One region of the Erwinia sp. AK-PDG3-5 genome, then DNA from elsewhere that is predicted to be linked to it. Evidence: predicted binding sites of a transcription regulator. Region 1 holds the regulator's gene; each other region holds the start of a gene.
What was found. Region 1 encodes Fur, which represses iron uptake genes when iron is present. Its sites were predicted from a motif close to ATAATAATGAGAACNACTATCAA; they were not measured.
Positions count from the first base shown of each region.

Region 2: AC1UKS_RS01410 (TonB-dependent siderophore receptor) is a predicted target of Fur. The motif match lies at 2,222-2,244, and genes of this name have one in related genera.
Region 3: ftnA (non-heme ferritin) is a predicted target of Fur. The motif match lies at 2,052-2,074, and genes of this name have one in related genera.

Region 1 covers NZ_CM165967.1:3,318,020-3,323,555, forward strand. The annotation lists gene seqA (replication initiation negative regulator SeqA) at 1-399, opposite strand, end outside; gene ybfF (esterase) at 650-1,414, shown strand; gene ybfE (LexA regulated protein) at 1,562-1,843, shown strand; gene fldA (flavodoxin FldA) at 1,994-2,524, shown strand; gene fur (ferric iron uptake transcriptional regulator) at 2,883-3,326, shown strand; gene AC1UKS_RS15405 (beta-N-acetylhexosaminidase) at 3,387-5,536, opposite strand, start outside.
Region 2 covers NZ_CM165967.1:318,221-323,756, forward strand. The annotation lists gene otnK (3-oxo-tetronate kinase) at 1-152, opposite strand, end outside; gene ltnD (L-threonate dehydrogenase) at 152-1,066, opposite strand; gene ygbI (DNA-binding transcriptional repressor YgbI) at 1,379-2,140, shown strand; gene AC1UKS_RS01410 (TonB-dependent siderophore receptor) at 2,282-4,405, shown strand; gene AC1UKS_RS01415 (ABC transporter substrate-binding protein) at 4,429-5,536, shown strand, end outside.
Region 3 covers NZ_CM165967.1:805,632-811,167, reverse strand. The annotation lists gene AC1UKS_RS03695 (tagatose-bisphosphate aldolase) at 1-802, opposite strand, end outside; gene AC1UKS_RS03690 (sugar-binding transcriptional regulator) at 1,072-1,971, shown strand; gene ftnA (non-heme ferritin) at 2,261-2,770, shown strand; gene AC1UKS_RS03680 (LysR family transcriptional regulator) at 2,864-3,787, opposite strand; gene AC1UKS_RS03675 (M20 family metallo-hydrolase) at 4,058-5,374, shown strand; gene AC1UKS_RS03670 (M20 family metallopeptidase) at 5,374-5,536, shown strand, end outside.

The DNA of each region.
Region 1 (5,536 bases):
CTGTACCAGGGTCTGCTGATTACCTGCAAAGTAAACGCGCGTGCGGCCAAGCAGTGACTCGGTCGCGGCGGCAAAAGCTTTGGGATCCTGATTATACAAAGTCGACAAAATGAGCATAAAACGGTTAACCGCTTTCTTCTGCTCAGCATATTCATCAGACAGCAGCAGCTCACGCACCGCGCGAACGCGGTCCTGAGGGCGGGATTCCACCTTCACTGGCGCCGCGTCTTTCGCGACGCTCACGGCTGTAGATGCCGTTACCGCTGCGGTAGCAGGCGCTTTTTGCCCGGCCGTAAATTTAAGCATACGACGCAAAATGTCAGAGGCGCTTTCACCAATATGCTGAGTGTGACTGGCGATATAACGGTAGAGCTCTTCGTCGACTTCAATAGTTTTCATCTTGATCCAGTACAATTTATTGCTGATAAGAGCCGGTCTGTACGCTGCCTGAACAAGCCGCACAGGATCGTTCCAGCTCTAACACGAGGATTATAAAGTTAAATCCTGCCGGGGTGTAGCGCCAGCCCCTGATACCAGTAAAAGTCAGAATATGCCGCAAAAAGATTGGCGGGCGCTTTCTGGCCGTCACGGCAGGAAAAAGTGAATCTATGATACCCTAACCCCTCGTTTCAACAGTAAGAACTTTGTTATGAAATTGAATACCCGCTTGCTATCTGAACAATCCGCCCGCCTTGAGGTTCCCGTGGTGTTAATCCACGGCCTTTTTGGCAGCCTTGATAATTTGTCCGTGTTGGCGCGAGGGTTAAAGGACGATCGCCAGCTGGTGCAGATCGACCTGAGAAACCACGGTTTATCGCCACGTGATGACCAGATGGATTATCAGGCGATGGCCCGCGATGTGCTGGAAACGCTGGATGCCGAAGGGATTGACCGGGTCGCGGTCATCGGACATTCGATGGGCGGAAAAGTGGCGATGGCGTTAACCGCGCTGGCGCCAGAACGCATCGAGCAGCTGGTGGTTATCGATATGGCACCGGTCGCTTATCCGACCCGCCATCACGATACGATTTTTGCGGCCCTGAAGGCGGTCACCGCAGCAGGCATTACGCAACGCAGCGATGCCGCAGCGCTGATGCGTGAAACAATAGAAGAAGAAGGCGTGATTCAGTTTCTGCTGAAATCCTTTCAGCAAGGGGAATGGCGGTTTAACGTGCCGGTGCTGTGGCAGTGCTACGATCGGATTATTGGCTGGCAGCCGGTTCCGGCCTGGGAGCATCCCGCGCTGTTTATTCGCGGCGAACGTTCCCCCTACCTGGCCGATGAATATCGTGATGCCCTGCTGGCTCAGTTTCCCAAAGCCCGCGCGCATGTGGTCAACGGTGCCGGACACTGGGTCCATGCCGAGAAACCTGATGCTGTTTTGCGCGCAATCCGCCGTTTTTTTGCGCTGTAAAAACAATTATATCCTGAGATGGCTAAATCATTGTCGTCATGACTTTCGCTGGGGTATGATGGCGCGCTAAAAATCTGTCGCTGCACGAATTTCAGCCGACATCAGGCCTGAACCATCAGAACTCCAGCCTTTCAGTATCACGATTCTATGGCAAAAGAAAACACGGACCGCACCACGATCGATCTGTTCGCAGATGACCGTCGCCCGGGACGACCAAAAACCAATCCGCTGACGCGTGATGAGCAGCTGCGTATCAACAAACGCAACCAGCTCAAGCGCGATAAGGTGCGCGGGCTGAAGCGCGTTGAACTGAAAATGAACAGTGACGCGGTTGATGCTCTGAACCAGCTTGCCGAGCAGCGTAATATGAGCCGCAGCGAGCTGATTGAAGAAATGGTCATGGCGCAGTTGGCCGATCGGGACCGCTGAACAGGCGCTTTCAGCCCCCCCCGGTGAAGCACAAAGCGACAAAAGCAGGCGGATTACTCATTTATCCCCCTGTAGCTGTCTGCTATCATTGCCGGTATCTGTAATAAGCAGCCTTTACCCTATCAATACGTTTCAAGAGGTTAGTAAGTCATGGCAATCGTAGGCATTTTCTTTGGCAGCGATACGGGCAATACAGAAAACATTGCAAAAGTGATCCAAAAGCAGCTCGGTAAAGAGGTGGCTGAAGTTCATGATATCGCTAAAAGCAGCAAAGAAGACCTTGAAGCCTTTGATATTCTGCTGCTCGGTATCCCAACCTGGTACTACGGCGAAGCGCAGTGCGACTGGGATGATTTCTTCCCGACGTTGGAAGAAATTGATTTCAACGGCAAGCTTGTTGCGCTGTTCGGCTGTGGCGATCAGGAAGATTACGCTGAGTACTTCTGTGACGCGATGGGCACCATCCGCGACATTATTGAGCCTAAAGGCGCGGTGATCGTCGGCCACTGGCCAACTGAAGGCTACCATTTTGAAGCCTCGAAAGGGCTGGCGGATGATAAGCACTTCCTCGGTCTGGCTATTGACGAAGATCGTCAGCCAGAACTCACCAGTGAGCGCACCGAGCAGTGGGTCAAACAGATTTATGACGAGCTCCAGCTGAAAGAAATCCTGGAAGCGTAATCAGACCGGCCTGATTGGGAGGTATCTCACATCAGGCCAGTGGTTTTTTCTATAGAAGTAATAGACACATTTTTGTAACTTTCATCTGCAAATCTGTAAAATATCGCCATCGGTCACCCGCTTTCTCAGCGCCTTTCGCTCTAATAGCGACTATGATGAGGCAGAGCGAAATGTTAGCCCAACCGCTTGCTCTCACGGACGTAACGACTCTTCTCCTTACCTCCCTTGATTGAGATGCATCAGCGGTGTTCATTTCGAAATATCAGTTCTATAATGAGACGTTTGGCTTTTCGCGACGACCGATGTTCAGGGCTTTTCAGCCACAAAGTGACTAGCAAAGTAACAGGACAATATCCGCATGACTGACAATAACACCGCATTAAAGAAGGCCGGCCTGAAAGTCACGCTTCCACGACTTAAAATTCTGGAAGTACTTCAGGAACCTGAGGGCCATCACGTCAGTGCGGAAGACTTGTATAAGCGTCTGATTGACATGGGCGAAGAGATTGGTCTGGCGACGGTTTACCGCGTTCTTAACCAATTTGATGATGCCGGGATCGTTACCCGTCATAATTTCGAAGGTGGTAAATCCGTTTTCGAACTGACTCAGCAGCATCACCACGATCATCTGATTTGCCTGGATTGTGGCAAGGTGATCGAGTTCCGTGATGAAAACATCGAAGCTCGCCAGCGTGATATTGCCACGCGCCACGGCATCAAACTCAGTAACCACAGCCTGTACCTTTATGGTCACTGCTCAACCGGTGACTGCCGTGAAGATGAGACGCTGCACGACAAGTAATCTACACTAACAGCAAAAAACCGGTGATCTTTCACCGGTTTTTTTTTGCCTGTAGACCCGTTACAGCGTTTCCGTCCGGCTGACGCGCAGACCATCAGGACTGCGCGTACGCAGCAAAACCTTACCCGCCGCCGCCGGCGGTTGATCCGCCTGCCACTGCTGCCAGGTCGCCCCTTCGTCCAGGCTGTACTCAACGGCTAAGCCCGGTAACTCGGTATTGACCATCAGCTTCCCGTCCTGCACCACCCCACCGGGTATCGGCAAGCGATAGGCAATGCCGGCTTTATCCAGTTTTGCCAACTCATGTTGCCCCAGAAGATTGGCAAACCGCTGCCAGTCCTTCAGCTGAGCCTGCTGGTCAACAAAGCGAGTTTTGCCGCCGGTATACTCTTTGCCGGCTTTATAATCCTGCTCCCAGGCTGCGCGGTGCCAGGCGCGTTCAGCCACGGAAAGAATGCGAGGGAAAAGCTTGTACTCCACCTGCGCGTCGGTACGGGTGGTTTCACTCCACAGTTGAGCGGAGATGCCGTGAGCGCCGGGCCAGGGCTTGTCAGTTTTAGCCGTGAAGGGTTTGCCGTCGCGATCGACGGAAGTCTCGGCGTTTTGTGGCAAGTTATCCGGCGCGAAGTGGAAGATTTTTCGTTCATCGGTAAAGCGTGTTCCCCAGTAGTATCCCCGCTCCAGCGGATTCACCTCGGCAGGAAAATCGAGATACAGGTAATCCGGATTGGAGACGATCACGTCATAACCTTTGCTTGCCCAGTCATTGGCAGAATCAAAACCGCCCCAAAACAGCGTATCCCAGAAGTTGACCGCAACCCTGTCCGTTGCAAAGGCTTTGGCATTTATAGCGTCTTTAATACCATCCTGCCAGGCGTGCATCTTGCCGATACCGTGTGCCTTAACCTGCTTGCTGACGTTTAGGGCAAAGTCGCTCGGCAGATGATCCAGGTCTTCGATCTTTCCTTCTTCAATCATCACCTGGCAGACCTGAGATTTTGCCCACGGCTTATCTTGCTGGCTTAAGTCCAGTAAACCGGTGCCTGCAACGGGAGTGTTCTTATCCGAATAGCCGGATCCTAAGCGAATATTTTTGGCTTCATCCCCGCCGAAATGCCAGGTCTTCAGCGGCTGTCCGGCGGCGTTATGCATCGCCTGAATTTCACCTATCACCTTATCGGTAAAGCGTAACGAAGAGCTCAGGCACGGATTGAGATAGCTGGTGCGATCGTAAAGCTGCACGGAGGTGGTGTTGGAATTGTCGCTGGGATCAAGCAGGCGGAATTCATTGGCTTCTTTTTCCTGACCGGCATTGAACAAGCGATCGTAACGCGCTTCCATCGAGATTACCGCTGCCCGGGCGTGGGCCGGCATATCGATTTCCGGGATGACCTGAATGCCGCGCGCATCAGCATACTTTACAATATCGATATACTGCTGACGGCTGAAATGACCGCTGCCACTGTTATCACTGTTTGGTCCCGATCCCAACTGCGGCAGCAAACAGCGCTTCTCTTCGAGATCATGACAACGCTTGCTGCCAATCTCGGTTAACTCCGGCAGGCCTGGAATTTCAATACGCCAGCCTTCATCGTCGGTCAGATGGAAATGGAAAACGTTGAGTTTCCACGCCGCCATCTGGTCAAGCAAGCGCAGTACCCCCTCTTTGCTGTGGAAGTTGCGCGCCACATCAAGGAACACCGCACGGTATTGGAAACGCGGCGCATCGCTGGCCTTTAACGTCGCCACTTTCAGGCTGCCATCGGCCGGGATCAGCGACAGGATCGACTGTAAACCGTAGAACACGCCGCTCTGGTCATAACCCACCACTTCAGCCTTGTCCTTGCCAATATTCAGCGTGTATCCCCCCGGAACGGCCAACTTTTTATCGAACCCTTTTTGGCTCACCCGGGTGGTAATCGGGTATCCATTGGGCTGCGCTTTGATACCCATCAACGCAAAACGCTGCTGTATGGCGTCGGCTTTCTCTGCCGACAGGCTTGCGAGTTCCAGCTTGACCCCAGCAGAGAGATCCGCATCATCAGAGAACACCGAAACCTTCAACGGGGTGGGAAGGATTTGCCCACGTAAAGTGGACGCGGCCATCGGGGCGACATCGCTGTTTTTAGTAAAGCGGCCCTGGGCATCCATCAACAGGTTCTTATCATCTGCGGTGCGCTTCCACTGTGTGCCAAAAGGCTCCACAAAAT
Region 2 (5,536 bases), 1.8 Mb from region 1:
GATTTCAGGCTGACAACAATCGCCTCAGCCTCCAATGCCAGCGGCTCGGCCGGCACGCCATTTACCTGTACCGTCGCCATGCCGTTCTGCACCAGGAAGCTGGCGATATCGGTGGCACCGGTAAAGTCATCTGCTATCACGCCCAGGCGCATTATTGCGGCTCCTTTTTCGCTGGCAGGGTAATGCCACTGAAGATTTTGATCACCGCGCTGTCGTCTTCACGGCCATAGCCGGCGTTGCTGGCGGAGGTGAACATAGTAAAGGCGGTGGAGGCCAGCGGCAGCGGGAAGTGCAGCGCTTTGGCGGTGTCGGCCACCAGACCCAAATCTTTGACAAAGATATCCACCGCCGATTTTGGCGAGTAATCACCGTCCACCACGTGACGCATACGGTTCTCAAACATCCACGAGTTCCCCGCTGCGTTGGTGACCACGTCATACATGGTATCCAGCGGAATACCGGCGCGCGCCGCCAGCGCCATCGCTTCGGCACCGGCGGCAATATGCACGCCTGCCAGCAGCTGGTGGATGATTTTCACCGTCGAGCCGAGACCGATTTCGCTACCAATGCGGTAGACCTTGCCTGCCACGGCATCCAGCACCGGTTGCAGCAGCGCAAAGGCCTTATCGCTGCCGGAGGCCATTACCGTCATCTCGCCCAGCGCCGCTTTCGCCGCACCGCCAGAGACCGGCGCATCCAGCATAATCAGCTGATGCTCCGCCAGACGCTGTTCAATCAGCAGCGCATCCTGCGAAGAGATGGTGGAGGACACCATTACCGCGGTCCCGGGCTTCAGATGGGCCGCCAGGCCGTTATCACCAAACAGGATCTGGTTCACCTGCTGCGCATTGACCACCAACAACAGCACCGCATCTAACTGTTCGGCAAAGCCATCCGCACGGGTTTCGGCCGCTTTGGCTCCGCTGCTCAGCAGCGTTTGCAGCGCGGCGGGATTCAGGTCAACACCGTAGGTGTTCAGGCCGGCTTTGATACAGGATTGCGCCGCGCCCATGCCCATAGACCCGAGGCCAACGACACAGACCGACATTGATGATGCGTTAGGCATACGCTCTCCGTGTTAATTTAGGTGATTATTTGTTTTGTTGTGTGAAGTATAGGCGCTTTTATCGCCAGACTTGGTGACCTGTATCACATTAATTAACAGTAATTAACCTGTATTTCACAAGGTTTAACATGCCTGTGAATCGCGTTATAAAGTATTAAATCCTTTATTATCAGTGGCATGTGTCTTTGTGTCTGCTGATCAAAACCTGAGCAGTTCCCCGAGTGCGTGATAAAATGATAAAAATTGGGGTGCAGACCGCGCCTCAGCTCCATTACACTTGTCCCGCAGATAACCCGCTCACAAGGAGAGACCATGATCCCGGTCGAAAGACATCAACAAATTTTAGCGCTGGTGCAGGAAAAGGGCGTGGTGAGCATTGCTGAACTGACCGATCGGCTGGCGGTGTCGCATATGACCATCCGACGGGATCTGCAGAAGCTGGAAGAGCAGGGCGCGGTCATGCTGGTGTCGGGCGGCGTGCGATCGACCGAGCGACTGGCCAGCGAGCCGTCACATCTGGATAAAACCAGTATGTTCAGCCAGGAGAAGCAGGCGATTGGCGAAGCGGCGGCCCGGCATATTCCCCGTAACAGCTGCATCTATCTGGATGCCGGCACCACCACGCTGGCGCTGGCCCGCGAGCTGGGTATGCGGGACGATTTAACCATCGTCACCAATGACTTTGTGATTGCCAACTTCTTTATCGACAACAGCCAGTGCCGGATGATCCACACCGGCGGCACGCTCTGTCGCGATAACCGCTCCTGCGTCGGCGATGCGGCGGCGCTGGCGTTGCAGGGACTGTCGATTGATATCGCCTTTATCTCCGCGTCCTGCTGGGGAATGCGCGGGATCTTCACCCCCGATGCGGAGAAGATCACCGTAAAGCGTGCGGTAAGTGAAGTGAGCCGCAAACGGGTGCTGCTGGCTGACAGCTCAAAATACAACAAGATCGCCACCTTCCTCGCGCTGCCGCTGGCCCGCTTTGACGCGATTATTACCGATCCCTATCTGCCGGACTCCGCCCGCCAGGAAATGGCGGCGCTGGAAATCGAGATCACGCTGGCCAGTTAACGGCGTGTCGCACGATGTAGAAAGGGCCTTCTGGCCCTTTTTTTATTTACTAAAAGGCGCAGGCTATTAGTGAGATTGATAATGACAATGAAAGTTATTATCATTCGCGCACAAAAACACTAACAACATCGCAATCACTTTATGAAAACGCCACGTTTCTCCTTTTCCACCTTCACGCGCCTCCATGGAAAACCGCATTTAGTTCTGTTTGTCAGCCTGCTGGGCAGCGGCTCCGCGCTGGCGGCAGAGAGCACCCTGACCGTCAATGCCGATCCGGCGACGGCGGTGGGCAGCTACAGCCAGGATACCGCGACCATTGGCGGCACCACCGCCACACCGCGTAACGACACCCCGCAGTCGGTCAGCGTGGTGACGTCGCAGGTGATCAAAGATTACCAGGTCAAAACCGTTAACGACGCGATGAAGTTTGTCAGCGGCGTCACCCAGGGCAATACGCTCGGGGGTATTGAAGATGGCTTCGTTAAGCGTGGCTTTGGCGCCAACTCTGACGGATCGATTTTCCTCGATGGCATCCGCAGCAATCAGGGCCTGTCGATGGATTCAACCATCGATCGTGTGGAAGTGCTGAAAGGCTCGGCTTCCCTGATGTACGGCATTCTCAATCCTGGCGGCGTGATCAATCTGGTCAGCAAAAAGCCGCAGTATGAGTGGAATACCCATATCAGCGGCGAATCCAGCAGCTTCGGCGGCGGTGCCGGTACGGTGGACATCACCGGTCCGCTCGGCAATGGTTTTGCCTTCCGGTTGATTGCCGAACGCCAGCGCGAAGATTACTGGCGCAACTTCGGCGTGAACCAGCATACGCTGATTGCCCCTTCCCTGAGTTGGTTTGGCGAGAAAGCCTCGTTCAATATCAGCTACATGGAAAATAAATACGATATCCCGTATGACCGTGGCACCGCCTTTATCAACAAAAAACCGGTCGATATTCCGTATAACGAACGGCTGGACGACAGCGCCAACCATGCTTACGGCAAAAATAAGCGGCTGAACGTCAATTACGGCTATAACCTTGATGACACCTGGGCGACCCACGTTAATTATGGCTGGATGCAGCGCCGCTATGACAGCAACGAAGTCAGGGCCACCGCTATCGACACCACCACCGGGATTGTCTCGCGCCGCGCGGACGCCAACCGTGGCTTTAACCATCAGACCACCTATCTGTCATGGGATATCGGCGGCAGCCCGGAGATCTGGGGCTTGCAGCACGATCTGATGCTCGGCGTGGACTACGAGCAGGACGAAACCTATAAGGCCTATTCCTATCGCGGCAAAGTTTCCAAAACCTTCAATATGTACGACCCGGTTTATGGTGAAGAACCGGTGGTCAGCAGCAGCACCGTCAGCGACACGATCAGCAACCTGCGAACCAACCTCTACAGCCGGTCAGTGTTTGCCAAAGACAGCATTCACCTGACCGATAAGTGGATCGCGGTGTTGGGCGGCCGTTTCCAGCGTTACACCCAGACCGCCAGCAGCGGCTGGACCAATCCCGCTACCACGCTGAACGATCGGGGCGACAGCTTCCTGCCACAGGCGGGGCTGGTGTATAAAGTCCTGCCGGATCTGTCGCTTTACGGCAGCTACAGCCAGTCCTTTACCCCGTCGACGCAAACCGATGACGACGGCAACGTCGCCTCGACTGAAAAAGGCACCACCTATGAAGTCGGTGCCAAGTGGCAGGTGGTGCCGGCGGTTTCTGCCACGCTGGCGCTGTACCGCATTGATGAAAAAGACATGTCGGTATTTATCAACGGCGTGACCCGTAACATTCCGAAAGCCCGCTCAACCGGCGCTGAAGTTGAAATCAACGGCGAAGTGGCAAAGGACTGGAACCTGACGGCGACCTACAGCTATGACAAAACCGAGATCGTTGAGGACAACCTTAACCCGGATAACGTCGGCAACCGTCTGGTCAACGCGCCAACCAATATGGGCAGCCTGTATCTGAGCCACACCCTGCGCTTCTCCTGGCTGCCGGGCGAACTGCGTATTGGCGGCGGCGGACGCTACGTCGGCAGCCGTGCTGGCGATCCTGAAAACAGCTTCACCATGCCGGACTACACCGTGGCGGATGCCTTTATCGCCTGGGACAGCCAGCTGGTGGGGAAACATACGCAGCTGAAGCTGAATATGAACAACCTGTTTGATAAGGAATATTACCAGTCCAGTGGCGGTAATCTGCGGGTGAGTGAAGGCGAGCCGCGCGTAATGTATCTGCAAGCGTCTGTCGATTTCTGATAGCAAACAGAACAGGAAAAGCGATGAACAGGACATTGATCAGCCTGCTGCTGATGCTGGTCAGCAGCGTGGCGTCGGCGAAAACCATCACCGACATTCTGCAACGCAAGGTAGAGGTGCCGGATAACCCGCAGCGGATCGTGGTGGGGGAAAGCCGGATGATTTACACCCTGGCGCTGGTGGAAGAGGGCAACCCGGCGAAACGGGTGGTGGGCTGGCCGGGCGATCTGCAAAAGCTGGATCGTCAGAGCTGGGATCGTTACGTTGACGCATTCCCGCAGATCAAGACCATCCCGCTGGTCGGCAAGTCGAATTATACCCAGATCAGCGTGGAGAAGGTGATCGCCCTGCAGCCCGATCTGGTGATCCTGCCGGTGTATGCCAAACAGGAAAGCAATCATAACAGCTTCCAGATGCAGCTTACTGCGGCGGGCATTCCGGTAATCTATATCGATACCCGTGTCGACCTGCTGAAAAACACCGTGCCGAGCCTGAAAATTCTGGGCGAAGCGCTGAATGATCAGGCGAAAGCGCAGCGCTTTATTGATTTCTATCAGCAGCATATGAATCTGATCCGCGATCGGCTGGCAACCGCCAATCCGGCAAAACCGAGCGTGCTGTTGCAGCTGCATATCGGCCGCAGAGAGGAATGTTGCACCACGGTAAGCCACGGCAATCTGGCCGATTTACTGGCGTTTGCCGGCGGCAATAATATTGCGACGGGTCGGTTTGGCGGCGTGTTTGGCCAGCTGAGTCCGGAAGCAATCATTGCCGCCAACCCGGAGGTTTACCTGGCCACCGGCTCGGGCGGCCCGCAGCAAACGGAGCAGCTTCAGCTTGGCCCGCAGGTCAATGCGGCGGCGGCTCAGCAGAGCTTCAGCAAGGCGCTGGCGAATGAGTCGGTCATCTCCCAACTGCCGGCCATCCGCAATGGCCGGGCGCTGGCGGTGTGGCATAACTTCTATATGAGTCCGTGGCATCTGCTGGATGTGGAGATCTTCGCGAAGGCGCTACATCCCCAGCTGTTTGCCGATCTCGACCCGCGTAAAACGCTGGATGAGATGAATCAGCAGTTCCTGCCGTTAGCCGAAAAGGGCACCTACTGGACCACGGCTGACCCGGCTGCAAACG
Region 3 (5,536 bases), 2.2 Mb from region 1:
AGATGCAATCTTTCCATAATGCACGGCCTGCAATCACACCGGAAGCCCCATTGCTCATGGCATCGGCCACCTGGCCGAGGAAGGTTGCGTGGTCAACACCGGCGGAGAGCACGGCCCACGGCACATCGCCGGAAATTTCAGTGATGGCGGCACAGGCGGCAGGCGATCCTGGGTAAGGAATTTTCAGCACTTTCGCACCGCAATCCAGCGACAGTTTGGTGCCTTCAAAGATAAGCGACGGGACCTTGCTTTTATAGTCCGCATCGCTCTCGCCTTCTAACTGATAGGTAAGAAACTCGACCACCAGCAGCAGATCTTCTTTGCTGAAGTCTTCAATACAATGGCGGAGAATAGCGAGGTTGTGGTCGTTGGCCTCCGGACGATCGGCACGCAGGTAGACCATGATTTTGCCACCGTTGCCGCCCAGTTCACGCACGCGGCGGGCGTTGATGCCTTCCACCAGACGTGAATTGCGGTAGCCTTCGGCGGTGGTATCCCAGCCTGAGGCATCCAGCCCAATCAGCAGCGCGGTGTCGCGGGCAATGATGCCGTCATCTACCAAATCGGGGACCGCACAGACCGGATCCACCAGCACGCATGAGGCCTGGCTTGCCAGATACTGGGTGATATCCGCCTTGATGCGACCGAGCTGCTGTTCGGAAATGGCTTTCTGCTGATCCGGGTCGGATGAGAGCAGGCTGCGCATTGCACCACGTTGATCGCAGGCAATGACCAGCATTGCGCCGTTGCTGCCGCAGATCTGTTGATAACCACGCAGTTCTGACGTTGACATATGTGACATTATTTTTGTCTCCTGGACAGTTTTTCAGTTTTAGAACACGGTTACAGCCTCATTTTTCAGTGTGCGACTTCATACCCGATCCCCCCTGTAGCATCAGTGCTGATGCGGCGTCCTGTCAGGGTTGTTGCCGGGTATACGCATTGCAATTTGTGGGGTGTTGCGCAATAATCCTTCAATCGATGAACTGAGTGTAATACATTGCAGAAAGGAATTTCAAGCTGAAAGAACCTCTTTTACAAGACGCCGCGACAACGCGGGCGATGATGCATATGGTGGCAAAGTTGCACTATCAGTCAGACATGGCTCAGGTGGACATTGCTAAAAAACTGGGCGTATCGACCGCCACCATCTCGCGGCTGCTGAACAAAGCCCGCGCGGCGGGGATCGTGCGGATCGAGGTGGTGGAACTGACGTCGCCTGAAGAGATCACCGCCGATCTTATCCAGCGGCTGGGGCTGAAAAGCGCCGCCGTGGTGGAGCCACCGCCGACCAATATCCTCGGCTCGCTGGCCACGCCGCTGGCGGGCTTGCTGCAGCAGGCCGATCTGGCGGCCGGTTCGGTGATTGGCATTGGCTGGGGCCGCGCGGTGCGGGAAGTGACGATGGGCGGCCTGCCCAAAATCCCTGGCGTGATGACGGTCGCGATGAATGGCGGGATGCAGCAGGCGGCGGCACATTTTCAGATCAATGAATTTGTCCGTCAGGCGGCGGAACAGATGGGCGGCGTGCCGCATTTCCTGCATGCGCCTTACCTGACCTCGCCAATGTTGCGGGAGGCATTTCTGGCTGATGCGGGCGTACAGCAAATTATTTCACTGTGGGATAATCTCGACGTGGCGATTGTCGGCGTGGGCTTAACCCATCATCTGCCCGCCCCGTCAGAAACCACCACTGCCACTGCCAATGAGCAGGCGCTAAGCCAGGCGGCGGGCGACGTGCTGCGGCATTACGTCACCGAAAGCGGTGAGATCCTGCACTGGGATGGCGAAGAGCGGATGATCGCCGCCTCCACCGCCCAGCTGCGCAATACCACGCTGAGTATTGGCGTGGCGGCCACGCCGGAAAAAGCGGCTGGCATCATTGGCGCGGTGCGCTCCGGGATGATCAACGCGCTGGTGACCGATGTCACCACCGCCCAGGCAATCCTCGACCGCTTGATGGTGGAGTGATAATAATTCCCCCTGATTTATTCGGGGGCGTTATTTTTATCAGCATGTTATGCGTTTTTCAGAATTATCTTTCCGCGCAAATAACAATAAGAATGGTTATCAAAACCATTTGGAAAATTGAATAATTGGTATTAAGGCGAGAATAGTTATCACTTAACTATCATAATGTTACGAACAGCAAATAATAAGATAAAAGCCGCAAGTAACGGTTTTTATTTAGGCAACATGCGTGCATAATTGCGCCCAATGACACTTCTAATAATATCCCATCATCGCTAATGGAGCCTTTATGCTGACTGCCGACATGACCGCCAAACTGAACGATCAATTAAACCTGGAGTTCTACTCTGCCAATCTGTATCTGCAGATGAGCGCCTGGTGTGCTGACAAAGGTTTTGAAGGGGCTGCGGCCTTTATGCGTGAACATTCCGTAGAAGAGATGCAGCATATGCAGCGTCTGTTTAACTACCTGAGCGACACCGGCGCGATGCCGGTACTGGGCAGCATTGCGGCTCCGCCGGTAACCTTTAACTCGCTGAACGAAGTGCTGGAGCAGGCTTACGAGCACGAGAAGCTGATCACCGGCAAGATCAACGAGCTGGCGCACGCCTCAATGACCACTCAGGACTACTCAACCTTTAACTTCCTGCAGTGGTACGTTTCCGAGCAGCACGAAGAAGAGAAGCTGTTCAAATCCGTGCTGGATAAACTGGCGCTGGTTGGCACCGGTGGACAGGGCATGTTCTTCGTTGATAAAGATCTGATGAAGATGAGCACCACCAGCACCCCACAGGCTTAAGCCGCGTCAGTTTGGGCGCTATAGCCCAAGCTAAAAAAACGCCTGACAGCATTTGTCAGGCGTTTTGCTTTTCAGCGGCAGGGAAAACGGGGCTTACTGCTCTTCAAGCGGGAATTTGACGCCCTGGCAATGCATCCTGAACAGCCTGGCGAGGTGCGCGCCCATTGGGGTGAGCGTGGTGTCCTTGCGTTGAATTAAATAGAAGGTCGCTTTGGGCAGCGGCTCCTTAATCTTTAGTGCCACCAGATGATTGCCGAGGATCGGATCGGAAATCACATCCAGCGAGAGGATGCTGACAAAGTCACTTTGCGCCACCAGGCTGGTGCAGGCCATAAAGGTTTCGCAGGTGACGCTGATCGCCGGGGCCATGCCCATATCGGTAAACAGCTCGTGCAGCAAGCGGTAGTAACTGCCCTTCGGCGTCGGCATTGTCCAGTCGCAATCTTGCAACTCCGCCAGCGAGGTAGCGTGTTCCAGCGGATGCCCTTTGCGCACCACCACCCGATATTCCCGCTCCATAAGACGCTCGTAGCTGAGTTCATTATCCAGATGGCTCTGATAATAGGTATTGATGGTGAAATCCAGCTCGCCCTGACGCAGTTCGGGGATCATCGACACCAGCTGACCTTCAACAATTCTGACCTTCACCTTGGGGTACTGGCGATGAAACTGAGTTATCACCTGCGGCATAATGGTGCGGGCAATACTTCCGCCCACGCCAATGTTGACCGACCCGCCGGCATGGCCCAGCCGCTGCTGAATATCCTCCTGCGCCACCCGTAACTCTTCGAGGATCAGGCTGGCATGTTGAAAGAAATTATCGCCGACATCGGTCAACTCAACCCCCTGCCTGCGGCGGATAAACAGCCGCGCACCAAGGACTTCCTCCAGCTCCTGAATCGATTTAGTTAACGCCGGCTGAGACAAATTGGATGCGCGGGCGGCGGCACGGATACTGCCCGACCGGGTGACATCGACAAAGGCACGGAGCTGATGAAGCTTAATGGAAGCAGGCATAAAACCTCGACAGTGGTGATAACCGGTGTTTATCAAGGCAAAGATATTGGCATCTTCTTCCCCCTGCTGCCAATGTGTACAGTCAAAAAAAAGACACATTCTCCACCCGGCCCTTCTGTTGGCCATTTGGTACCCCCGGCAACATCGTTTTTGACTGACCCGGCGCGGCTTTTTGCGCCCGTATCCAGACACCTGTTTACCCGTCCCTGATAAATTTCGGGCCCGTTTTGCTGCCTGCAAAATTTATCCTGTCATTCTGAGGAAGAGAAAATGGAACAAGCTGTTGCTGATTTCGTCCGTGAAATCGCCCCCACCCTGCAAACCCGACGACGCGACCTGCACAAATATGCCGAGTCCGGCTGGTTAGAATTCCGCACCGCCACCCTGGTGGCCGAAGAGCTGCACCGGCTGGGATACCCGCTCAAGCTGGGCAGAGAGGTGATCGACGCTGACGCCCGCATGGGCCTGCCGTCTGCCGAGGTGCTGGCGCAGCAGGAGCAGCGGGCGCTCAGCCAGGGCGCCCTGCCGCAATGGCTGTCACATTTTTCCGGCGGCTTTTGTGGCATCGTCGCCACCTTAGACACCGGCCGCCCAGGTCCGGTGATGGCTTTTCGGGTGGATATGGATGCGCTGGACGTGATTGAGCTGCAGGCGGAAGAACACCGCCCGTTCGCCGACGGGTTTGCCTCCTGCAACGAGGGCATGATGCATGCCTGCGGCCACGATGGTCACACCTCGATAGGCCTGGGGCTGGCTCAGGTGCTGAAGCAGTTTGAGTCCCAGCTGTGCGGCACCATCAAGCTGATTTTCCAGCCGGCCGAAGAAGGCACGCGCGGTGCGAAATCGATGGTTGCGGCCGGCGTGGTGGATGACGTCGATTTCTTTACCGCCATCCATATCGGCACCGGCGTCCCGGCCGGAGAGCTGGTCTGCGGCAGCGATAATTTTATGGCCACTACCAAGCTCGATGTCACCTTCCGTGGCGTCGCCTCCCACGCCGGTGCACGGCCGGAAGAAGGGAACAATGCCCTGCTGGCGGCGGCTCAGGCCACGCTGGCGCTGCATACCTTACCGCAGCACAGCGGCGGCAGCTCGCGCATCAACGTCGGCGTGCTGCAGGGCGGCACCGGCCGTAACGTGGTGGCCGATCGCGCCTTTATGAAGGTGGAAACCCGTGGCGCAACCAACGACATTAACGACTTTATCTACCAGAAAACCCTGCAGGCACTGGCGGGCGCGGCGGCGATGTATGGCGTGCAGCACGAGGTGACGCTGATGGGTGCGGCCCGCAGCAGCAAGCCGACCCAGCCGTGGGTCAACTATATTCGCCAGCAGGCCAGCCGCATTCCTGAACTGACCTCGCTGGTCGACCAGCGCGGGCAGGCCGCCGGATCCGAAGACGCGACCTATATGATGGAGCGCGTAAAGGCGCTGGGCGGCCAGGCCTCCTACATCATCTTCGGCACCGAACTGAGCGCCGGGCACCATAACGAGAAATTCGACTTTAACGAGCAGGTGATGGCCACGGCGGTGAAAACCCTCGCCGCGCTGGCGCTCAATATTCAGGACTTCAGGGAGGAGGCGTAATGTCTGACGAATTCAGCGCCTTTGTCGCGCACTATATCGACAGCAACCAGTCCCGCTTCACCGCCCTGAGCGATGCCATCTGGGATCATCCCGAAACCCGCTTTACCGAAACCTTCTCGTCTAATTTGCTGGCGACGGCGCTGGAAGAGGAAGGCTTTGCCG